DNA from 4 places in the Streptomyces sp. ATCC 21386 genome. Region 3 is predicted to be linked to each of the others. Evidence: riboswitches for the same ligand, from Rfam matches in the RefSeq annotation. Region 3 holds a riboswitch; each other region holds the start of a gene.

Region 1 (5,916 bases), 6.5 Mb from region 3:
CGCCGACCGCGACCCGGCCCGCTTCGAGGACCCCGACACCCTCGACCTCTCCCGCCGTGACAACCAGCACCTCGGTTACGGCCACGGCATCCACTACTGTCTCGGCGCCCCCCTCGCCCGCCTCGAAGGCCAGACCGCGCTGGCGACGCTCCTCACCCGCCTCCCCGACCTTCGACTCGCGGTGGATTCAACCGATTTGAGATGGCGAGGGGGGCTCATCATGCGGGGATTGCGCACGCTTCCGGTGCAATTCACCCCGCAGGGGCGGTTCGTGGGCGGCGCGTGAACGGTACGTAGTAGTACCCGGGCAGCCCGTAGCACTACCGCATTCCATGGCGGAAAATGACGCTCACTCAACTCTGTGATCTTCACGTGATCTACGCTGCATTAACTTGTGACAACTGATCGACTGCGGCTACGTTCACACGTCAGTGCGAAGGGGCATCGCTTCCCTTCGCACCGGTCACTGCTGTCGTGTGAAAGGCAACCGCATGCTCTCCGGGAACGGTCGTCACCGTCGCCCCCGTCAGGCACCCGCCCTCCTCGTCGCGGCCGGAGTGACCGGCTCGGCCATCGCGATCCCCCTGCTCGGCGCCACCGGCGCGAGCGCGGCCAGCGGAACCACCTGGGACCAGGTGGCGGAGTGCGAGAGCGGTGGCTCCTGGAGCGCGGACACCGGGAACGGGCGCTACGGCGGCCTCCAGCTCACCCAGGCGAACTGGGAGAAGTACGGCGGCCTCGACTACGCGACCAGTGCCGACCAGGCCAGCCGTTCGCAGCAGATAGCCGTCGCCGAGAAGGTGCTCGCCGACCAGGGCGTCGGCGTCTGGGCCACGTGCGGTCTGCTGCACAACCTCGGTGGCGACTCCGGTTCGGCCGACGTGGACACGGGCGTCGCGGACGACTCGGCGAAGTCGGGCGATTCCGCCGAATCATCTGATTCATCCGGTTCGGTCGACTCCTCCGGTTCCGTGGATTCTTCCGACTCGGCGGATTCAGCAGATTCGGCAGATTCGGCAGATTCATCTGATTCGTCCACTTCGGCCGGGAAGGCCGACGGGTCCGGCTCGGCCGGCTCCGCCTCCGGCGACGCCGACGGCTCCGCCAAGGCCGAGGCCGGCACGGACGACTCCGCGACCTCCGAGGGTGCAAAGTCAGACAAGTCTGCACAGAGCGACAGCTCTTCGGTCGACGAGAGTGAGGCCGGCACCGGCCGCCACCGCGGCGCCAGCGCCGACGAGAGCGCCGCCGCCGACGCGGAGGCCGGCACGGACGGGGCCGAGGGTCCTCGCGCCGTCGACGCCACCCCCTCCGGCCGTCACGCCTCCCGTGGCGGCGACACGGCGCGGGAGGCCGCGGACGGCGCGTACACCGTCCGTGCGGGCGACAGCCTGACGCGGATCGCCAACTCGCTGGACCTGACCGGTGGGTGGCGCGAGCTGTACGCCGAGAACGAGACCACGGTCGGGACCGATCCGGACCTCATCCTGCCCGGTCAGACCCTCGAAGTCGGTGCCGAAACGGGCGAAAAGTAGCGAGAGTTCGGGTCACCTTTCGCCCATGAATGCCCGTTTTGATCTCTGTGGGAGATGAATCACAGACCCCCTGATCGTCTTTGAAATTCGGGCAATCACCTGTTTACGGTCGTGACCGCTCGCCACAGCGGGCCCCTGCGGTCGGTACGCCGAATCCTGCCAACGGCCGCAAGGAACAGTCGTCGCGTCAAGCGCCGTAGGCAGGAGCGGGGGACCCAAGGTAAGTGCCGGGTCCGGTGGTTGCGGCCCTTCGGGGGCGTACGTCCGGAACCGGCTCGGGGTGAAGCCGCGCCACGTGAGCCGAGAGGCGAGCGGGTGCGGCCGGGCAACTCAACCGGCCCGAACCCGACAGCTCACCTCGCAGGCGTCGGTGAGGGGATCTCTCCATGCTGTTTTCCAGCAAGGGCAAGCACCGTCGTCCGTCCAAGGCCGCTCGCGCCATCGCCGTCGCCGGTGTCACCGGCGCCGCCGCCGTCGCCGCCCCGCTGATGGCCGCCGGCAGCGCCTCCGCCGCCACCGCCTCCGAGTGGGACGCCGTCGCCCAGTGCGAGTCCGGCGGCAACTGGTCCATCAACACCGGCAACGGCTACTACGGCGGTCTGCAGTTCTCCGCCTCCACCTGGGCCGGCTACGGCGGCACGCAGTACGCCTCCACCGCCGACCAGGCGACCAAGGCCCAGCAGATCGCGATCGCCGAGAAGGTCCTCGCGGGCCAGGGCGAGGGTGCCTGGCCGGTCTGCGGCAAGGGCCTGTCCAGCGCCTCGTACGACGGCGCCGCCGCCTCCTCCTCCTCGAACTCCGGCTCCTCGCAGAAGAGCACCGAGAAGAGCAGCGAGGAGAGCCGCGCCTCCCGTTCCTCCGAGCGCGCCACCGTCGAGACCCCGACCGGCAAGAAGGTCGAGAAGGGCGACGGCGAGTACAAGGTCGTCAGCGGCGACACCCTCAGCACCATCGCCGAGAAGAAGAACGTCAAGGGTGGCTGGGAGAAGCTCTTCGAGCTGAACAAGGACATCATCGACGATGCCGACTTCATCTACCCGGGCCAGCAGCTCCACCTGAGCTGACCCCTGGCGTAGGCGACGGCCACCACACGCCTGCCGCCCCCACGGCCGCCCCCATGGCCGGGCAGGCGGGGCGGGTTCGGCTGGGCCGAGAAAATCGGGCCGCTTCCCAGCTGAACCACCGCCCGCTCACATCCGTGTCCTCCGTAGTGAAGACCCCGTGAGGCCGTCCCCCCGTCCCCACGGGCTCCCCGCCCCGGTGCGCATTCCCCCGTACGCACCGGGGCGGGGTTTTTTCATGCCCGTGCACCCCTCGGGCCCGCCCCATCGGACCCTTCCGGTTCACTTTCTCGCCCACCCCCCTTTGTTCCGGACTGGAACAATGGGTACCGTCTGTCTGTCCACGGGACGGTCGGTCGGCTGCCGACGCGCCCGGGGCGGTTAGGCTCTAGTCGCAAGGCCCGCGGGCCCCGCACTTCCGCGTCACATCCCATGAAGGAGATGCTCGTGCCGTCCATCGACGTCGTCGTAGCCCGGGAAATCCTCGACTCGCGAGGCAACCCCACCGTCGAGGTCGAGGTCGGCCTCGACGACGGCAGCACCGGTCGTGCCGCCGTCCCGTCCGGCGCCTCCACCGGTGCCTTCGAAGCCATCGAGCTGCGCGACGGTGACCCCAACCGCTACCTCGGCAAGGGTGTCGAGAAGGCCGTCCTCGCCGTGATCGAGCAGATCGGCCCGGAGCTCGTCGGCTACGACGCCACCGAGCAGCGCCTCATCGACCAGGCGATGTTCGACCTGGACGCCACCGACAACAAGGGCTCCCTCGGCGCCAACGCCATCCTCGGCGTCTCCCTCGCCGTCGCCCACGCCGCCTCCGAGGCCAGCGACCTGCCGCTCTTCCGCTACCTGGGCGGCCCGAACGCGCACCTGCTGCCCGTTCCGATGATGAACATCCTGAACGGCGGCTCGCACGCCGATTCCAACGTGGACATCCAGGAGTTCATGATCGCCCCCATCGGCGCGGAGTCCTTCTCCGAGGCCCTGCGCTGGGGCGCCGAGGTCTACCACACCCTCAAGAAGGTGCTGAAGACCAAGGGCCTGTCCACCGGTCTCGGCGACGAGGGCGGCTTCGCCCCGAACCTGGAGTCCAACCGCGCCGCCCTCGACCTCATCATCGAGGCCATCAAGGAGGCCGGTTACACCCCCGGCGAGCAGATCGCCCTGGCGCTCGACGTCGCCGCCTCCGAGTTCTACAAGGACGGCGTCTACACCTTCGAGGGCAAGGAGCGCTCCGCCGCCGAGATGACCGAGTACTACGCCGACCTCGTCGCGTCGTACCCGCTCGTCTCCATCGAGGACCCGCTGTTCGAGGACGACTGGGCCGGCTGGAAGACCATCACCGACAAGCTGGGCGACAAGGTCCAGATCGTCGGCGACGACCTCTTCGTCACCAACCCCGAGCGTCTCGCCCGCGGCATCGAGGAGGGCTCCGCCAACGCCCTGCTGGTCAAGGTCAACCAGATCGGTTCGCTGACCGAGACCCTGGACGCCGTCGAGCTGGCCCAGCGCAACGGCTTCAAGTGCATGATGTCCCACCGCTCCGGCGAGACCGAGGACGTCACCATCGCCGACCTCGCCGTCGCCGTGAACTGCGGCCAGATCAAGACCGGCGCCCCGGCCCGCTCGGACCGCGTCGCCAAGTACAACCAGCTGCTGCGCATCGAGGAGATCCTCGACGACGCCGCGGTCTACGCCGGCCGCAGCGCCTTCCCCCGTTTCAAGGGCTGACGGCAACAGTAGGAAGCGTCGTACGTACGTCCCCGTACCGGTCCCGTACCGTGTGCGGGGACGTACGTGCGTGCGCGCCGGAGAAGGCAGAAGCGGAAGGGGAAGCGGGACATGGCCGTGAAGGACCGGGACCGGGACCGTTTCTCCACCGCGACCCGGCTGAAGGTGCTCGGCGAGCAGACGGCCGCCCGGGTCTACCGCTCCCAGGCCAAGCGCCAGGTCCGCCGCTCCCGGCTGACCGGCCGGGCCGCGCTGCTCGCCCTCGTCCTCTGTTCGATGATCGTGGCGCTCGCCTATCCCATGAGGCAGTACGTCTCCCAGCGCGCCGAGATCGCCGACATGCAGCGGGAGCGGGAGGAGGCGCGCGAGCGGGTCGAGGAGTTGCGCGACCTCAAGGCGCGCTGGCAGGACGACGCGTACGCCGAGCAGCGCATCCGCGAGCGGCTGCACTATGTGATGCCGGGCGAGACCGGTTACACGATGATCGACCCGGACGCGGCGAAGCAGTCCCGTACGAACCAGGGGGCGGCCGACCGTCCCTGGTACACCAATGTCTGGGACGGGGTCGACAAGGCCGACGCCGCCGACAGCTGAACGGCCACCTTCGTGACCGTCAACCGATGAGCCACACCGAGGACTTGAGTAGCAGGTTATGCAGACCCCTCCGCCGCCCACCCCGCGCACCGAGCCGACCGACGCCGACGTCGAGGCCTTCCAGCAGCAGCTCGGGCGCCCGCCGCGCGGGCTGCGCGCCATCGCGCACCGCTGCCCCTGCGGACAGCCGGACGTCGTCGAGACGGCGCCGCGCCTGCCGGACGGGACGCCCTTCCCCACGACGTATTACCTGACGTGCCCGCGCGCGGCCTCCGCGATCGGCACGCTGGAGGCGAACGGCGTGATGAAGGAGATGACGGAGCGGCTGGGGACCGACCCGGAGCTGGCCGCCGCCTACCGGGCCGCGCACGAGGACTACATCGCCCGTCGTGACGAGATCGAGGTCCTGGAGGGCTTCCCGAGCGCCGGCGGCATGCCGGACCGGGTGAAGTGCCTGCACGTCCTGGTCGGCCACTCGCTGGCCGCCGGTCCCGGCGTCAACCCCCTGGGCGACGAGGCGATCGCGATGCTGCCGGAGTGGTGGGCCAAGGGCCCGTGCGTGGTGCCGGCGTCGGCGCCCGAGAAGACCGAGCAGGGGGAGGACCAGTGACCCGGGTCGCCGCCGTCGACTGCGGTACGAACTCCATCCGGCTCCTCGTCGCCGACGCCGACCCGGCCACCGGTGACCTCGTCGAGCTGGACCGGCGGATGATCATCGTGCGGCTGGGCCAGGGGGTCGACCGCACGGGCCGGTTGGCCCCCGAGGCGCTGGAGAGGACCTTCGCGGCCTGCCGTGAGTACGCGGCCGTCATCAAGGAGCTGGGCGCCGAGCGGATCCGTTTCGTGGCCACCTCCGCCTCCCGGGACGCCGAGAACCGGGACGACTTCGTGCGCGGCGTGTTCGACATCCTCGGCGTCGAGCCCGAGGTGATCTCCGGCGACCGGGAGGCGGAGTTCTCCTTCACCGGCGCCACCAAGGAGCTGACGGGCCGCACCGA
Region 2 (5,916 bases), 7.3 Mb from region 3:
GAGGACTGCCAGTGGGACAGGCGCGGCAGTGTCGCCGTCCTCACCGACGAGGGCATGAGCCTGCTGGAGCGCGCTGCGCCGGGCCATGTCGAGACGGTGCGGCGTGCCGTCTTCGACCATCTCAGCCCCGAGCAGATCGGCCAGTTCGAGGAGATCTGCGCGACCATCGCGACGGCGATCCAGGGCGGGGATCCCCGGACGGCCCCCGCCTCGGACGACCTTCCGTGGCGCCGCCGCGCCTGCTCGTCGGGCCAGCAGGACGAGGGCAATCGCGTGTGACGGCCGAGGGGGTTGCGCGTGACGGCGAGCAAGGGTCACGCGTGCCTGACGGGCGAACAGGGTCACGCGTGTGACAGGCGAGCAAGGGGCTTGCGTGACGGGCGGCCAAGGGCTCGCGTGACGGGAATGTGACGTATCCCCAATCCTGTTGCTTTAAATTTGAAGCACGGGTTAGAGTCGCTGCGAGCGCTGTGCTTCAAAACTGAAGCACAGCGACGCCCGCACCAGGACCGGAGAACCCGCATGCCCGACTTTCCCGCTGCCACCCCGCGTGCCCGCGTCCGGGTACCGCTGCGCTTCCACGACGGCTACGGCGTCGACGCCGAACTGGTCACCTTCCACGACCTCGTCGACGGCCGGGAGCACCTGGCGATCGTCCTTGGCGACCCCGCCCCCGGCACGGCCCCGCTGGTCCGGCTGCACTCCGAGTGCCTGACCGGCGACGTGTTCGGCTCGGCCCGCTGCGACTGCGGTCCGCAGCTGCGCGAGGCGGTGGAGCGGATCGCCGACCGCGGCGGCGTCCTCCTCTACCTCCGCCAGGAGGGCCGGGGCATCGGCCTGTACAACAAGCTCGACGCGTACGCCCTCCAGGACCAGGGCCTCGACACCTACGAGGCGAACGCGGCGCTCGGGCTGCCGGAGGACGCCCGCGACTACACGGCGGCGGCCCAGATGCTGGGTGCCCTCGGCATCGACGAGCTGGACCTGCTCTCCAACAACCCCGACAAGGCGCAGCAGTTGCGCGACCTCGGCGTGGCCGTGCGCGACCGTGTGCCCACGGGCGTCTTCACCACCGCCCACAACGTCCGCTACCTGCGCGCCAAGGTCCTCCAGACCCAGCACACGCTCCCCCTGCACGAGCTGACGGGCGCGACAGGACTGACCGGCCTCTCGGCGGGCTGAGCCCCGCCCGCCCGCCGCCCCCTTCCCGCCCGCCGCCCCCTTCCCGCCCTCCGCGCCCCTCCCCCCGTCTCCCCGCTAGCCCACTCGGCCCCGCCGACTCGCCGTGTCGGCCGCCCCCCGAAACCCTGTAGCCGTGGGGCAGCGAGAGGACGCGGAGGGCATGCGGGAGCCGGGTGGGCGGCGGTTCTCGTACGCCCGCACGCTCGCCCGTGCGCTTCCCGTGCTGCTGATCGCCGTCGGCCTCTTCTACGACCACTTCACGCCGCGCGAGTTCACCGCGGTCCCCTTCTTCACCGCCGCGCCCCTGGTGGCGGCCCCGCTCTTCTCGCTGTTCGGCACGGTGGTTATCGGCGCCGCGTCGGGGGTCGGGATCACCGGCGTACGCCTCTACTACGACGACGCGGGCCATGAAGACGCGATCACCGAGATCACCACGGTGGCCACCGTCGCCGTACTGGCCGTACTGATCAACCGCCTCGTCCGCCGCAGCGACGCCCGGCTCGCCACCGCCCGGGAGATCGCCGAGGCGGCGCAGCGGGCCGTGCTCCCGGTGCCGCAGGAGCGGATCGGCGGGCTGGAGATCGCCGCGCGGTACGAGGCCGCGCAGGCCGGGGCGTCGATCGGCGGCGATCTGTACGCGGTGCAGGACTCACCCCACGGCGTACGGCTCATCGTCGGCGACGTACGCGGCAAGGGACTGGGAGCGGTGTCGGCGGTGGCGGTGCTGATCGGGGCGTTCCGGGAGGCGGCCGAGCAGGAGGCGACGCTCGAAGCGGTGGCCCAACGGCTGGAACGGGCGCTGGCCCGGGAGGGGACGCGGCGGGAGGCCGCACGGAGGGACGTGGCGGTGGAGCGCGAGGGGTTCGTGACGGCCGTGCTCGCGGAGTTCCCGCACGGCGCGGTCCGCGCCCGGATCGTCAACCGGGGCCACCCCTCGCCCCTGCTGCTGCACGCCGACGGCACGCTGTGCATCCTGGACACCCCGCAGCCCGCGCTGCCGCTCGGCATGGACGACCTGGGCACCTGGCCGGACCGCGCGGAGGAGACCGGGTTCCCGCCCGGCGCCACGCTGCTCTTCTACACCGACGGTCTGTCCGAGGCGCGCGACGCGCACGGTGTCTTCTACGACCCGGCCGCGCGCCTTTCTGGCCGGGTGTTCACCGCCCCGGGCGCCCTGCTGACGACGCTCGCGGAGGAGGTGCGCCGGCACACGGGCGACCGCACCACGGACGACATGGCCCTCTTGGCGGTCCGCCGCCCGTGAGCTGTGGCGGTCCGCCGCCCGTGAGCTGTGGCCGCCCGAAGTCCGTGAGGTGTGATCGTCCGACGTTCGTGAGGTGGAGATGTCACCGAGCGTGTCCGGCCCGCCGTTCTCCGTATAAGAACTGACGTCACGTCAGGGCAACTGTTACTCGCAAGTCAAGGTCAACTCGCCCGTTTTCGGCCCCTCATGACCCGTAAAGTCCAGCGCGGAGAACGGAACGATCATGCAGAACAGCTTGGAATGGAGTGCTCGCGTCTATTAACGTTCGATAACGCAGCGCGGTCGTCCCAGCCGTCACAAGAGACGGCTCCGTGCTCACGCGCCGAATCCCGCAAGGGAACCGGGGAACCACCACCCTGGGGTGAATCGCACGGAAACCGCCGTGGCAGTAGGCACGACGGTTTACGCGCGTAGGAGACCTTCCTGCTCCGAACCCGTCAGCTAACCCGGTAGGCGAGAAGGAAGGAAGGAGTACGCCCACGTGGCGTCGAACCGGTCCGCGACCGAAGCCCCGTTCGTGCCGGCCCAACGTGAAGGCGAGAGCCAGACGTTCGGCTACGGCAGCTACAACAGCGACAACGAGGGCCCCTGGCAGGAGTGGAACCCCAGCGAGGATTCCCTTCGCCCCGTTCGCGGTCGGCACCGCGTGGCCAAGAAGACCGGCGTACTCGCCCGTAACGGACTCGCCCGTAGCTCCACGGTTCTCGGCGTCGGTGTCATAGCCGCCGTCAGCGGTGCCGGGATGGCGAGCGCGCAGTCCGGCAAGGCCCCCGTCTCCATATCGATGCCCGACATGCCGAACGTCGGCTCGGTCTTCGAGGACGAGGCCGACGAGCCGGAGCCCGAGGGCTCCACCTCCCCCCTCAGCAGCGCGGGTCTGATCGCCGCCGACACCGAGCAGGGCACCGCGGACGCCGGAGAGGCGCTGCGCGCCCGCATCATGGCGCAGGCCGAGTCCCAGCAGGACGCCTTCGACAAGGCTGCCGCCGAGGCCGCGCAGACCGCCGCCGCGGAGAAGGCCGCCGAGCAGGCCGCCAAGGAGAAGAAGGAAGCCGAGGCCAAGGAGGCCGCCGCCAAGAAGAAGGCGGAGGAGGAGGCCGCGGCGAAGAAGGAAGCCGAGCGTCTCGCCGCACTGGCCAAGCAGTTCGCCCTTCCCACCTCCTCGTACACGCTCACCTCCACCTTCGGTCAGGCCGGCCCGTACTGGTCCTCCGGCTACCACACCGGCCTCGACTTCGCGGCCCCCACCGGCACCCTCATCAAGGCCGTCCACAGCGGCACCATCACGCAGGCCGGCTACGAGGGCTCCTACGGCTACAAGACCGTTCTCACCCTCGATGACGGCACCGAGATCTGGTACGCCCACCAGTCCTCCATCGGCGTGAGCGTCGGCCAGAAGGTCGCCACCGGCGACGTCATCGGCCGCGTCGGCGCCACCGGCAACGTCACGGGCGCCCACCTCCACATGGAGGTTCACCCCGGCGGCTCCAGCAGCGGCATCGACCCGGCGGCCTGGCTCCGCAGCAAGGGCCTCAACCCGTAACCGCCGGCCTCACCCCGAAGCAACGACGCCGCGTACGCCCATGGGCCTACGCGGCGTTCGTCTTGTCCCCTGTGACGCCCCCGACCTCCCTGGATCTCCCTGGACCTCCCCGGACCTCCCTGGACCTCCCCGGGTCCCCTCGGCTCCCCTCGGCTCCCCGAGAACTCCCCCGCAGAAGGGTCGGCAGACATGGCGAAGAGCGCACTTCTCGTGATGGACGTCCAACGCGACGTCGTGGCCATCGCGGACGACGGGTCCGGCTATCTGCCGCGCCTGCGCAGGGCGATCGACGGAGCACGGGCCGCCGAGATCCCCGTGATCTACGTCGTGATGGGGTTACGGCCGGGCGCTCCGGAGATCAGCCCGCGCAACAAGGTGATGGCGAACGTGGTGCGGGCCGGCCTGTTCACCGAGGGCGAGCCCGGCACCGAGATTCATGACGAGGTCGTGCCCCGCCAGGGCGAGGTCGTGGTCACCAAGAGACGGGGAAGCGCGTTCTCGGGCAGCGACCTCGACCTGGTGCTCAGGGCGCGCGACATCGACAGCCTCGTCCTCACCGGCATCGCCACCAGCGCCGTGGTGCTGTCCACCCTGTGGCGCGCCATCGACCTGGACTTCGGCGTCACCGTCCTATCGGACGGCTGCCTCGACACCGATCCCGTGGTCCACACGATGCTCACCGAGAAACTGTTCCCGCAGTGGGCCGAAGTCCTGACGATCGAGGACTGGCTCACAGCCATCGCGTCGCGCCGGTAGTCATCACCGCCCTGGACTACCCGGTGAAGGCCGGCAAGGTCCGCGCGGCTAGAACCGGTAGGGGTTGTACGCGGGGTACGCCGCCGTCCCGTAGACCCCATACGCCGCTCCGTGCCCCCCGCACGCCCCGTACGCCCCGCACTCATGGCTGTACTCGTACCCGAGCCCGTGCCCGTAGCCGTATCCGTATCCGTAGCCGTACCCGTGCTTCGCCCCCACCTCCCGCCCCGCATACCCCATGGCCGGCCGAGCCAACTCCCGCCTGCGCCACAGCTCGAACAACAACTCCCGCTCCCGCAGCGAGAAGTCGCCCCCGGCCCGCCCCCGCAACCCCCGATACCGATGGAAGGCCAGCTTCGTCGCGAACACCTCGTACTCCGCGACCGACCGAGCCCCCGCCTTCCCGAAGTGGTGCGCCGCATACTCCCGCGCCACCCGGCGCCCCCGCATCGACCCCAGCACATACGGCTCGACCGGCGTCAGCCACCCCGCGGCCGCATACGCCGGCAACGCCTCCCGCACGGTCCGCAACTCTCGCTGCCGAGCCCAGATCACCCACCACGTCAGCAGCCCGAACGCCGGCACCATGAACCCGGCGTACACGGCGAAGAACCCGTACTCCCCGAACGTCGCCGACCCGTTCCAGACCGCGTGCATCCCCATGGCGAGCAGCAGCCCGCCCGCCGGTACGAGCACCCGCCGCGCCCGCTGCCACTCCGCGGAGAACGCCGCCACCCCGAACCCGATCCCCGTCAGCACGGTGAACAGGGGATGCGCGAACGGCGACATGATCACCCGCACGAAGAACGTGGCCGCGGTGACCGACGCGAGACCGCTCCCCCCGCTGAGCTGGTCCGTCCCGAACGCGGTCCCCAGGTACAGGATGTTCTCGGTGAAGGCGAACCCCGTCGCGGTGAAGCCCGCGATCACCACCCCGTCCACGACCCCGGTGAAGTCCCGTCTCCTGAACAGGAACACGAGTAAGACGGCGGCTGCCTTGGCGGTCTCCTCGACCACGGGAGCTATGACGGTGGCGCCCAGGGTGTCGGCGTGCGAGGGATCGGCCGTGGCCGTCGCTATCCACCGCGTCGCGAAGCTGTTCGCCACGATGGCTATCAGCGCCGCCGCGCACGCCCCCCAGGCGAACGCGAACACCAGGTTCCGCCAGGGC
Region 3 (5,916 bases):
ACCCGGCGCCGACCGCCGGGCACGCCCTCCCGGGCCGCCGCGTCAACGGCGTGCGCCGACTGTAACCAGTGACCGTCGCCCGCAACCGCCGTCTCGCTCTCGGCGTACCGGCCCCGGGAACTTCTCCAGGCGTCCGCGCGCTTGCATACAGTGGCAGGACCGGCAGGAAAACAGCGGATTCCGCGACGATTCCACGTTCGGACAGACCGCGGATTCCGCGACCACAGCACAGCGATCGAAGGGACGTACCGCCCATGGGTCACACGGCCACAGCCGAGGCCGGCTCCGAAGGCCTGACAGTGAGGGAGCACCGCCTGGACAACGGCCTGCGTGTGGTGCTCTCCGAGGACCACCTGACCCCGGTCGCCGCGGTGTGCCTCTGGTACGACGTCGGCTCGCGCCACGAGGTCGAGGGCCGTACGGGCCTCGCCCACCTCTTCGAGCACCTGATGTTCCAGGGCTCCGGCCAGGTCAAGGACAACGGCCACTTCGAACTGGTCCAGGGCGCGGGCGGTTCGCTGAACGGCACGACCAGCTGGGAGCGCACCAACTACTTCGAGACCATGCCCACCCACCAGCTGGAGCTCGCGCTGTGGCTGGAGGCCGACCGCATGGGCAGCCTGCTGCTCGCGCTCGACCAGAAGAACCTGGACAACCAGCGGGCCGTCGTCAAGAACGAGCGCCGCCAGCGGTACGACAACGTGCCCTACGGCACCGCCTTCGAGAAGATCTTCCGCCTGGCCTACCCCGAGGGCCACCCGTACCGGCACACGCCGATCGGTTCGATGGAGGACCTGGAGGCGGCCAGCCTGGAGGACGCCCAGCAGTTCTTCCGGACCTACTACGCGCCCAACAACGCGGTCCTGTCGGTCGTCGGCGACATCGACCCCGAGCAGACGCTCGCGTGGATCGAGAAGTACTTCGGCTCCATCCCGTCCTACGACGGCAAGCCCGCGCCCCGTGACGGCGCGCTGCCCGATGTCATGGGCGAGCAGCAGCGCGAGGTCGTCGAGGAGAACGTGCCCGCGCGCGCGTTGATGGCCGCCTACCGGCTGCCGGAGGACGGCACGCGCGCGTGCGACGCGGCCGACCTGGCACTCACCATCCTCGGCGGCGGCGAGTCCTCCCGCCTCTACAACCGGCTCGTACGCCGTGACCGCACGGCCGTCACGGCCGGCTTCGGGCTGCTGCGGCTCGCCGGAGCCCCCTCCATGGCGTGGATGGACGTGAAGACCTCCGGCGACGTCGAGGTGCCCGTCATCGAGGCCGCCGTCGACGAGGAGCTGGCCCGGTTCGCGGCCGAGGGCCCCACGGCCGAGGAGATGGAGCGCGCCCAGGCTCAGTTGGAGCGCGAGTGGCTGGACCGGCTCGGCACGGTCGCGGGCCGCGCCGACGAACTGTGCCGCTACGCGGTCCTGTTCGGCGACCCGAAGCTCGCCCTGACGGCCGTCGACCGGGTCCTGGAGGTGACGGCCGACGAGGTCCAGGAGATCGCCAAGGCCCGCCTGAGGCCCGACAACCGCGCGGTGCTCGTCTACGAGCCCGTCGCGGGCGAAGAGAGCGCCGAAGAGGAGACCGCCGCGGCCGAGGCCGCCGAAACCACCGACGAGACCGAGGAGTCGGCGAAGTGACCGAGCTCGCGACCATGGACTTCCACCCGCAGCCGCAGGCCGGCGAGGCCCGGCCCTGGGCGTTCCCGGCGCCCGAGCGCGGCACCCTGGACAACGGCATGACCGTGCTGCGCTGCCACCGGCCCGGCCAGCAGGTCGTCGCGGTGGAGGTGCTCCTCGACGCTCCCCTGGACGCCGAGCCCGCCGGCATCGAGGGCGTCGCCACCATCATGACCAGGGCCTTCTCCGAGGGCACCGACAAGCACACGGCAGAGGAGTTCGCCGCCGAGCTGGAGCGCTGCGGCGCCACCCTCGACTCGCACGCCGACCACCCCGGTGTGCGGCTGTCCCTCGAAGTGCCGGTGTCGCGGCTGGAGAAGGCCCTCGGCCTGCTCGCCGACGCCCTGCGGGCGCCGGCGTTCGAGGACGCGGAGATCGAGCGGCTGGTGGCCAACCGGCTCGACGAGATCCCGCACGAGACGGCCAACCCGGGCCGCCGGGCCGCCAAGGAGCTGTCCCGGCAGCTGTTCCCGGCCACCTCCCGGATGTCGCGGCCCCGCCAGGGCACCGAGGAGACCGTCGAGGGCATCGACTCCGCGGCCGTACGCGCCTTCTACGAGCGCCACGTGCGCCCCGCGACGGCCACCGCCGTGGTCGTCGGCGACCTCACTGGCGTCGACCTCGACGCCCTGCTCGCCGACACCCTGGGCGCCTGGACCGGTTCCCCGGGCGCGCCGCGGCCCGTGCCGTCGGTGACCGCCGACGACACGGGGCGCGTGATCATCGTGGACCGGCCCGGTTCCGTGCAGACCCAGTTGCTCATCGGCCGCGTCGGCGCCGACCGGCACGACCGCGTGTGGCCGGCGCAGGTGCTCGGCACCTACTGCCTCGGGGGCACCCTCACCTCCCGCCTGGACCGCGTCCTGCGCGAGGAGAAGGGTTACACCTACGGCGTGCGGGCGTTCGGCCAGGTGCTGCGGGCCGCGCCCGACGGTTCGGGCATCTCGATGCTCGCCATCAGCGGTTCCGTCGACACCCCCAACACCGGTCCGGCGCTCGATGACCTGTGGACGGTGCTGCGCACCCTCGCGGCCGAGGGCCTGACCGACGCCGAGCGCGACGTCGCCGTGCAGAACCTCGTCGGGGTGGCACCCCTCAAGTTCGAGACGGCCGCGGCCGTGGCGAGCACGCTGGCCGACCAGGTCGAGCAGTACCTGCCGGACGACTACCAGTCGACGCTGTACCGCCAACTCGCCGCCACCGGCACCGTGGAGGCCACCGCGGCGGCCGTGAGCGCCTTCCCGGTGGACCGTCTGGTGACCGTCCTCGTCGGGGACGCAGCGCAGATCGAGGAGCCCGTCAGGGCCCTCGGAATCGGCGAAGTCACCGTCGTCCCGGCCGAGTAGGGGGCGACCGGACGGACGCGTGTCAGTGGGGCCCTGGTGACGGAACAGTCACCAGGGCCCCTGTTTGTCCGTATTGATGGCGGAGGTTGTGTGTCTGCCCTGTGGCGTAGTTAACAAATCCTGTGATCCGTTTGTTATTTCGAAGACGTCCCACTTAGCGTCGGTCCGGCTGTTCGTCAGAAGTTCGCCGCAGCCGCGGCACCGGACAGTCATCGCCGAGTCCCCACATGGCGCGAGCCAGGGGAGCCGGGGACCCATCACAGTCCCTGGGGTGAATCGGGTGCCCTTCGCGGAGCGACGCGAAACGAGGGGTGGCCGTAGGAGACCTTCCTGCTCCGAACCCGTCAGCTAACCCGGTAGGCGAGAAGGAAGGAAAGGACCAGCCACTTCATGGCGTTCACCCGCGCCCCCGGGAAGCACCGCCGTCCGAGCCGTGTGCAGCGCGCGACCACGAGGAACGTGGGCGTGGCCGCTCTCACCACCACCGGCGTCTTCGGCACCCTGGCCGGCCCCGCGCTCGCCGCGGAGGAGCCCGCCGTCGAGCAGACCGGCCTGAACCAGATCATCACCCTCGGCGACACGGTCGCCGACCAGGTCGACGCCCAGGCCGCCGCCCAGGAGCAGGCGGCCGAGGTGGCCGCGGTGAAGAAGAAGGCACAGGAGGAGGCCAGGAAGGCCGCCGCCGAGAAGGCCGAGCAGGAACGTGCCGCCGCCAAGGAGCGCGAGGAGATCAAGGCCCGCGCCGCCCGCGCGGCCGAGCGTGAGCGCCTCAACGCCTATGTCGCCCCCATCAGCGGCTCCTACATCTCCACCGGCTACAAGACCGGCGGTGCCGTCTGGTCCTCCGGCAGCCACACCGGTGTCGACTTCCACGCCGCGTCCGGCACGGCCGTCCTCGCGGTCGGCGCCGGCACCGTCGTCGAGGCGGGCTGGGGCGGTGCCTACGGCAACAACATCGTCATCAAGATGAACGACGGCACCTACACCCAGTACGGCCACCTGTCGTCCATCGGCGTCTCCGTCGGCCAGACGGTCACCCCGGGGCAGCAGATAGGCCTCTCCGGGGCGACCGGCAACGTCACCGGGGCGCACCTGCACTTCGAGGCCCGGACGACGGCCGAGTACGGCTCGGACATCGACCCCGCCGCGTACCTGCGTTCGCACGGCGTGAACGTCTGACGCGTACCCGACGCTTCCCTGGAGGCCCCGGCTCACCGAGCCGGGGCTTTCCTCGTTCGCGCATACCCGCCGTGTGACGTAGCTCCTGTCCAAAAAATATCCTCGGATTCCGGTCCGCCATCGGAAATTCCCGCCCGCTGCAATAGAGTCGCTGGAACACACGTCAATCATCGACGTTTCACGGGGATTAAGGCGGAGGTCGGTCATGCGTATTCCGGCGCACTCGGTATGCACGGCGATCCGTGATGACATCGTCGCGGGTGTCTACGAGCGCGGCAGCCGGCTCACCGAGGAACTGCTCGCCCGCCGGTACGGCGTCAGCCGGGTGCCCGTGCGCGAGGCCCTGCGCACGCTGGAGGCCGAGGGGTTCGTGGTGACCCGTCGGCACGCGGGCGCGTGCGTCGCCGAGCCGACCGAGCAGGAGGCTGCCGACCTGCTGGAGATGCGCATGCTGCTGGAGCCCCTGGGGGCCGCCCGCGCCGCGCAGCGCCGTACGGAGGCGCACCTCAAGGTGTTGCGCGGCCTGGTCAGGCTGGGCCAGGAGCGGGCCAGGAGGGGCAACAGCGAGGATCTGCGCTCCCTGGGCGGCTGGTTCCACGAGACGCTCGCACAGGCGTCCGGCAGCCCTGCCCTGACCTCGACACTCGCCCAGCTGCGGCACAAGATCGCCTGGATGTACGCGGTGGAGGCGCCGTCCGACCCCGTGGAGTCGTGGGCGGAGCACGGCAGCATCGTGGACGCGGTCGCGCGCGGCGACAGCGACCGGGCCCGGACGATCACGTCCCTGCACACCGAGCGGGCCACCGCCGCGCACCGGCTCCGATTTCCGGCCGGGGGCGGCGGGGCGGAGCGTCCGGAGCGTGTGAGGACTTCGCAACACCCCGTAAACATGCCGAGCCTGCGGCATTAACACGTACGCCGTATACAAAGAGGGAAGAATTCCGAGGGGCATTTTTTCTGCTGCCCGCAGACCGGAAATAAGAGGTAAATGCGAAGGGCCCGTCCGATAAAATGGACGAGCCCTTCGATGTGTGCGGGGGTGGCCTTTCAGGCCTTTCCGCTCGGGTTACCTGGTCGCTCAGACCGTCTCGGGGAGTTCTTCCAGCCCCTCGGCGACGAGCTTCGCCAGACGGTCGAGCGCGACGTCCGCGCCCTCGGCGTCGGAGGCGAGCACGATCTCCTCGCCGCCCTGGGCGCCGAGGCCCAGGACCGCGAGCATGGAGGCCGCGTTGACGGGGTTGCCGTCGGCCTTGGCGATCGTCACGGGGATACCGGAGGCCGTGGTGGCCCGGACGAAGATGGATGCGGGGCGGGCGTGGAGGCCCTCGGCCCAGCCGACGTTGACGCGGCGCTCAGCCATGTGATGCTGCCCTTCAGGTGTCTCGGGTGCTGCAGAGAGGTCTAGACCGGGTTGTCTAGACCAGTTTCCCATATGGGGCGACGTACCGGAACGGGCCCACGGCCTGACCACGAACCGGCTGTCGCGCTTGTGTTGTGCTTCTGTCGTGCCACCCCAGACTGCCCCGCGCCGTTGTCGGACGCGAGCCGTACTCTGGGGCCCATGCAGACCTCGTCGGACCGGCACGAGTACCCCGCCCACTGGGAGGCCGACGTGGTGCTGCGCGACGGCGGCACCGCACGCATCAGGCCCATCACCGTTGATGACGCCGAGCGTCTCGTCAGCTTCTACGAGCAGGTCTCGGACGAGTCGAAGTACTACC
Region 4 (5,916 bases), 4.3 Mb from region 3:
GTACCGGCCCTTCGAGGCCCCGGTCGACGGACACGAGGAGTACCCCGTCGAGGGCGGACCTCGCTTCACCCGCCCCGCGCTCTCCGTGCGCACGGACAAGCGGCGCGGCACCGAGTGGACCTTCCAGGAGTACGAGGCCGACGGCGACGAGCTGCGGCTGCGCTTCACCGACGACGGACTCCGGATCACCCTGCACTACCGGATGCGCGACGACGTGGTCGAGCGCTGGGTGACCCTCGTCAACGAGGGCCCGGCGGCGGAGCTGCTGCGGGCCGACTCGGCGACCTGGACGCTGCCCCGGCGTGAGGAGGACACCTGGCGTCTCTCCCAGCTGCACGGGCGGTGGGCGGCCGAGTCCCGGCTCGTGCGCGCCGACCTCACCTACGGCGAGAAGGTCCTCGGCAGCCGGCGCGGACACACCGGGCACCAGCACCTGCCCTGGGTCGCCCTCGACACCGACGCCACCGAGGAGCGCGGCGAGGTCTACGGCTGTGCCCTCGGCTGGTCGGGTTCCTGGCGGATCGCTGTGGCCCAACTTCCGGACGCCCGCGTGCAGATCACCGGCGGCGCCGGCTACGACGAGTCCGGACTGCTGCTGTTGGAGACGGGCGGTACGTTCACCACGCCCGTCTTCGCCGGCCTGTGGAGCGACTCCGGCTTCGGCGGGGCGAGCCGCGCCTGGCACGCGTACCAGCGGGCGTATGTCATCCCGGACGCGGACCGGGACCGGCCGGTGCTCTTCAATTCCTGGGAGGCCACGGAGTTCGACATCTCCGAGGAGCAGCAGGGGGCGCTCGCACGGCGGGCCGCGGCGATCGGGGTCGAGCTGTTCGTCGTGGACGACGGCTGGTTCGGGGCGCGGACCAGCGACCGGGCCGGCCTCGGCGACTGGACCCCCAATCCGGACCGTTTCCCGAAGGGGCTGGGGCCGCTCGCCGAGCAGGTGCACGCCCTCGGGATGCAGTTCGGCATCTGGGTCGAGCCGGAAATGGTCAACCCGGACAGTGAGCTGTACCGGGCGCACCCCGAGTGGGCACAGTTCCAACCGGGGCGAAAGCGGACGGAACTGCGTAATCAACTCGTACTCAATCTCGCGCGCGAGGACGTCCAGGAATACCTCTGGGAGCGGCTCGACACCCTCCTGTCCAGCGCCCCGATCGACTATGTGAAGTGGGACTTCAACCGCTGCTTCACCGACGCCGGCTGGCCCGGCGAGCCCTATCCGCAGAAGCTGTGGGTGGAGCACGTGCACGCCTTCTACGCCCTGCTGGACCGGCTGCGGGCCGCGCACCCGGGGGTCGCGTTCGAGTCGTGCTCGGGTGGCGGCGGCCGGATCGACCTCGGGGTCCTGGCGCGGACGGACCAGGTGTGGACCTCCGACAACACCGACCCGCTCGACCGGCTCGCCATCCAGCACGGCTTCAGCCAGATCCATCCCGCCCGGAGCATGGCCGCGTGGGTCACCGACAGCCCGAACAACCAGCTCAACGGGCGGGTCAGCTCGCTGCGGTTCCGGTTCGTCAGCGCGATGGCGGGTGTGCTCGGCGTGGGCGGCGACCTCACGGAGTGGAGCGAGGCGGAGCTCGCCGAGGCCCGGGAGTGGGTGGAGCTGTACAAGGAGATCCGGCCGGTCGTGCAGCGGGGCGACCTGTACCGACTGCGGCCGCCGACGGGAGGGCTGAGCGCCGTGGAGTACGTCCAGGATGACGAGGTGGTCGTCCTCGCGCTGCTCCAGGCCCAGCACTACGGAGAGCCGCTCGCCCCGCTCCGGCTGCGCGGGCTGGACCCGGCGGCGACGTACGAGTGCCGCGAAACGGGCGAAACGTACCGAGGTGCCGTGCTGACGCACCATGGATTGCCGACGGGGCTGCGTGGCGACTTCGATGCGAAGGTTATCCGCCTGCGTCGCACTTGAGCGATCTGTCCGAAATGGAGCTGTAATTCCAACAAGCCCCGGAATAAAGCCTACTGGGCCGTAAGCGCGTGAGCAGCGTCATATTCGTGACGTTCCGTTGCCGTCATGTCCACGTAATTCGCGCTGATTTCCAGGGAGGTTGGAATACGCGCTAGACCGTTCATTGACGGAGCGTGATGGCGGATTGAAGTAAGGATCAGGGAGGAAGACGCACAGAAAGTCCCCATGGTTGTTTCTGTGGGCACAAGTCGCTTACGTTCGGCGTCAATCCGGACGGACGCCCAATCCTGCCGCCGACCGGAGCCGCGTACCGACCCGATCCACGGCAGGAGCGGGGGACCCACAGGAATCACCGCCTGTTCCGGTCTCCGGAACGGCTAGGGGTAAAGCCGTGCGCAAACACGGCCGGACATCTCCAGTCCGCACCCGACAGCTCACCTCGCAGGCGCCGGAGAGGAATTCGTCATGCCCGCGAAGGGTAAGCACCGCCGTCCGAAGTCCCAGCGCTTCACCCGCTCGATCGCCGCCGCCGGGACCGGTGGCGCGGCGCTCGCGCTGCCGTTGATCGGGGCCGCAGGCGCCCACGCCGCGACCCCGAGCGGCACCGTCTCCGGTGTCTCCGAGAAGGCGACCACGATCGCCGCCGAGAAAGCCGCGGCCGAGGCGGGCGCGCGGATCGAGCAGGCCGAGAAGGCCGCGCAGGCGGAGAGAACCGCCACCAAGAAGGCGGCTCCCAAGACCTACTCGGTCAAGGTCGGCGACTACCTTGCGAAGATCGCGGACGAGCAGGACGTCGAGGGGGGCTGGAAGCGGCTGTACTCGGACAACCGCGAGGCGGTCGGCTCCGACCCCTCGCTCATCCACCCGGGGCTGAAGCTCACCATCGGTGAGCGGGCCGCGTCGAGCGAGACGTCGCGCTCCTCCTCCAAGCCGCAGCTGTCGCAGTCCTCGAAGCCCGCCGAGTCCTCGAAGCCCGCCGAGTCCTCCAAGCCCGCCGAGTCCTCGAAGTCCTCGGGTGCGGCGAAGCAGGAGTCGAAGGACACTCAGGCGTCGACCTCCACGGGGAGCGGCCAGTCCTCGACGTCCAACGCCTCCGGCTTCAGCCGGCCCATCCTGAGCGCGACCGTCGGTACCGCGTACAAGACCGCCGGCAGCATGTGGTCCAGCGGCTACCACACGGGTGTCGACTTCGTGGCCCCGACCGGGACCAGCCTCAAGGCCGTGGGCGCGGGCACCGTCGTCTCGGCCGGCTGGGGCGGCGCGTACGGCAACCAGGTCGTCATCAGGCTCGCCGACGGCTACTACGCCCAGTACGCCCACCTGTCCTCGATCTCCGTCTCCGCCGGCCAGGCCGTGAGCGGCGGCCAGCAGATCGGCCTCTCGGGCGCGACCGGCAACGTCACCGGACCGCACCTCCACTTCGAGATGCGCACCAGCCCGAACTACGGCTCGGACATCGACCCGCTGGCGTACCTCCGTTCGAAGGGCGTCGGCATCTGATCCCGCCGCCGCGCCCGCCGAAGGCCGGACCCCCTGACCGGGGTCCGGCCTTCGGCGTTCCCCGGGGGCTGCGGGCGTGCGACCGTCGCGTGCGGTTTGGGCCGTGGCGGCTTCATGATCACCGTGTTGTGCGGTGGTGGAGTGGAGTGACTTCCGGTTCGAGGGCTTCGGGGTGTGGAGGCTCCACTGACGGGGCCCGGGTATTCCGGGTTGACCGACACTTGACACGTGGTCTATCTCACCGTCCGTCAAGCCCTTGTTACGGTCGCGTAGGTCACATCCGAAGGTGAATCATGGCCCGATGTGACAGACGATTCGAAGGGCAGCAGAGCAATGATCGGGTCGTACGTGGCGCTGGGGGACAGCTTCACCGAGGGCGTCGGCGATCCCGGGCCCGACGGGCGGTTCGTCGGCTGGGCCGACCGTTTCGCGGTGCTTCTCGCGGACCGGTTGCCCGAGGGCGACTTCGACTACACCAACCTGGCCGTGCGGGGGAAGCTCCTCGACCAGATCGTGGAGGACCAGGTGCCGAGGGCGCTGGAACTCGCCCCCGATCTGATCTCCTTCTGCGCGGGCGGCAACGACATCATCCGGCCGGGCACCGATCCCGACGAGGTCGCGGAGCGGTTCGAGCGGGCGGTCGTCAGGCTCACCTCGGCCGTCGGCACGGTCATGGTGACGACCGGGTTCGACACCCGTGACGTGCCGGTGCTGAAGCATCTGCGGGGCAAGATCGCCACGTACAACCTGCATGTCCGGGCCATCGCCGACCGGTACGGGTGCCCCGTGCTGGACCTGTGGTCGCTGAAGACGGTGCAGGACCGGCGGGCCTGGGACCTGGACCGGCTGCATCTCTCCCCGGAGGGCCACACGCGGGTCGCTCTGCGGGCAGGGCAGGTGCTGGGGGTCGAGGTTCCGGCGGATCCCGATCAGCCGTGGCCGCCGTTGCCGCCGCGCGGGACGCTGGAGATGCGGCGGGACAACATCCAGTGGGCGCGGGAGTATCTGGTGCCGTGGATCGGCCGGCGGCTGCGGGGGGAGTCCTCCGGGGACCATGTGACGGCGAAGGGGCAGCTGTCGCCGGACGACATCAGGTTGCGGATCGAGACGGTGGCTTGAGGGCGGCCGAGTTCGTGGCTTGAGGGACGAGCGGTGGCCTGAGAAACCTGGTGCCGCGGCAGGCAACGTTCGCCCGTCAAGGAGCGGTGTTCGGTGCGGGCACCGCACAGGACTTTCAGAACACCCCCCAGGAGGCCTCAACCACCGGTTCCTCTCGTATACCTCTCCGTCTTGCTTGCCGGACTGTGCCCAGGCTCGGGCCGTGAGGTTGGCCGCGTCGGGCGATCCTCGGAAATGATGCCGCGCTCGCGCAGGGCGGTGGTGGCGAGGAACGCCCCCACATGCAGGTCCCGGGCGGACCTTCGGGTTCATGATCCGGGTTCATGAGATGAATGGGCGGCCTTCGTGGCGCTAGAAGGACGCCAGCAGGCTGTCGAGGGCGGCCCGTTGGTGGTCCGGCGTCGCGGTGTGCGGTACGAGCAGCGCGTTGACCTGGAAACCGGCCAGCACCGCGAGCAGCGCGTCGGCGCTCCGCTCGTCCGGCGCGGCGCCCCGGATCTCGCCGGCCGCCCTGGCCTCGGCCAGACAGTCGGTCATCCGCTGCCGCCACCGGTGCACGGCGGTGACGTGGACGGTCGCCATCCGCGGGTCGTGCAGGGCGCGGCCCCAGAACGCGACGACGACCCGGGCCTCCAGAAGCCGTGTCTCGTCCAGCGGCATGATCTCGTGGCACAGTCGGCGCAGCGCCACGAGCCCGGTGGTGTCGCCGATGGCCCGCGCGGCACGCACGTCGGTGCTCTCGACCGCGTACTGGAAGGCCGCCAGCAGGATGTCGTCCTTGCCGCGGAAGTACGGGGCGAGGGCCCCGTTGGCGTACCCCGCCTCGGCGGCGAGATCGCGCATCGTGACCGCGTCGAGCCCCTCGCGGGCGATCAACGCCCACACCGCCGTGACGATCTCACGACGGCGCGCGTCATGGTCGACGATCTTCGGCATGAGCCCGCCGACTCCCTTCCTCCGACGGGACCGGCGCCCGCCTGTGCCGCTTCACCATGCCATGGCGGTCATCGCCGCGACCATGAGGACCGCCGCCGCGTCCTGCCGTCGCGCCGACGGGCCGTGTCCACCGCGTAGTTGAGAGAACATCACGGTTCCCGTCCGCGTCACCGCCCAGCAGGCGGCCACGAGCAGCGCGAGCCCGCCGGCCCCCGTTCCGGCACCGGTTCCGTGGTGCGGCACGGCCGTTCCCCACGGCAGCGCCGCCGTCAGCAGTGCCATTGCCGCGAGGTCGGCCGTCTCGGCGGCTCTGCCGCGCCCCGGGCACCCCGCGCACAGCCGCCACACGGCGGCCGCCGCGACGGCGGCGGTACCGGCGAGCGCCGCCCCGCCCGACCGCTCGCCCGGCAGGACCATCACGGCCATCACCACCGTGACGGCGGCGT

Evidence for each region. A riboswitch is a leader RNA that binds a small molecule or an ion and turns the genes downstream of it on or off. The one in region 3 is predicted to bind cyclic di-AMP.
Region 1: linked by a shared signal. The riboswitch ahead of GWK25_RS37495 (transglycosylase family protein) and the one ahead of GWK25_RS09610 (M23 family metallopeptidase) in region 3 are both predicted to bind cyclic di-AMP.
Region 2: linked by a shared signal. The riboswitch ahead of GWK25_RS40690 (M23 family metallopeptidase) and the one ahead of GWK25_RS09610 (M23 family metallopeptidase) in region 3 are both predicted to bind cyclic di-AMP.
Region 4: linked by a shared signal. The riboswitch ahead of GWK25_RS27925 (M23 family metallopeptidase) and the one ahead of GWK25_RS09610 (M23 family metallopeptidase) in region 3 are both predicted to bind cyclic di-AMP.

Annotation. Positions count from the first base shown of each region.
Region 1 is NZ_JAAVVL010000001.1:8,754,907-8,760,822, reverse strand. Features, by position in the region: gene GWK25_RS37505 (cytochrome P450) at 1-286, shown strand, start outside; gene GWK25_RS37500 (transglycosylase family protein) at 492-1,535, shown strand; cyclic di-AMP (ydaO/yuaA leader) riboswitch at 1,718-1,917, shown strand; gene GWK25_RS37495 (transglycosylase family protein) at 1,922-2,599, shown strand; gene eno (phosphopyruvate hydratase) at 3,038-4,324, shown strand; gene GWK25_RS37485 (septum formation initiator family protein) at 4,436-4,918, shown strand; gene GWK25_RS37480 (DUF501 domain-containing protein) at 4,977-5,528, shown strand; gene GWK25_RS37475 (Ppx/GppA phosphatase family protein) at 5,525-5,916, shown strand, end outside.
Region 2 is NZ_JAAVVL010000001.1:9,479,269-9,485,184, reverse strand. Features, by position in the region: gene GWK25_RS40705 (MarR family winged helix-turn-helix transcriptional regulator) at 1-279, shown strand, start outside; gene ribA (GTP cyclohydrolase II) at 523-1,182, shown strand; gene GWK25_RS40695 (PP2C family protein-serine/threonine phosphatase) at 1,343-2,446, shown strand; cyclic di-AMP (ydaO/yuaA leader) riboswitch at 2,757-2,917, shown strand; gene GWK25_RS40690 (M23 family metallopeptidase) at 2,928-3,989, shown strand; gene GWK25_RS40685 (cysteine hydrolase family protein) at 4,179-4,745, shown strand; gene GWK25_RS40680 (PrsW family intramembrane metalloprotease) at 4,794-5,916, opposite strand, start outside.
Region 3 is NZ_JAAVVL010000001.1:2,212,388-2,218,303, forward strand. Features, by position in the region: gene GWK25_RS09600 (pitrilysin family protein) at 255-1,631, shown strand; gene GWK25_RS09605 (pitrilysin family protein) at 1,628-3,016, shown strand; cyclic di-AMP (ydaO/yuaA leader) riboswitch at 3,220-3,394, shown strand; gene GWK25_RS09610 (M23 family metallopeptidase) at 3,407-4,195, shown strand; gene GWK25_RS09615 (GntR family transcriptional regulator) at 4,401-5,105, shown strand; gene GWK25_RS09620 (HPr family phosphocarrier protein) at 5,274-5,555, opposite strand; gene GWK25_RS09625 (bifunctional GNAT family N-acetyltransferase/acetate--CoA ligase family protein) at 5,757-5,916, shown strand, end outside.
Region 4 is NZ_JAAVVL010000001.1:6,501,282-6,507,197, reverse strand. Features, by position in the region: gene GWK25_RS27930 (alpha-galactosidase) at 1-1,915, shown strand, start outside; cyclic di-AMP (ydaO/yuaA leader) riboswitch at 2,218-2,376, shown strand; gene GWK25_RS27925 (M23 family metallopeptidase) at 2,381-3,415, shown strand; gene GWK25_RS27920 (SGNH/GDSL hydrolase family protein) at 3,749-4,534, shown strand; gene GWK25_RS27915 (TetR/AcrR family transcriptional regulator) at 4,886-5,470, opposite strand; gene GWK25_RS27910 (hypothetical protein) at 5,522-5,916, opposite strand, start outside.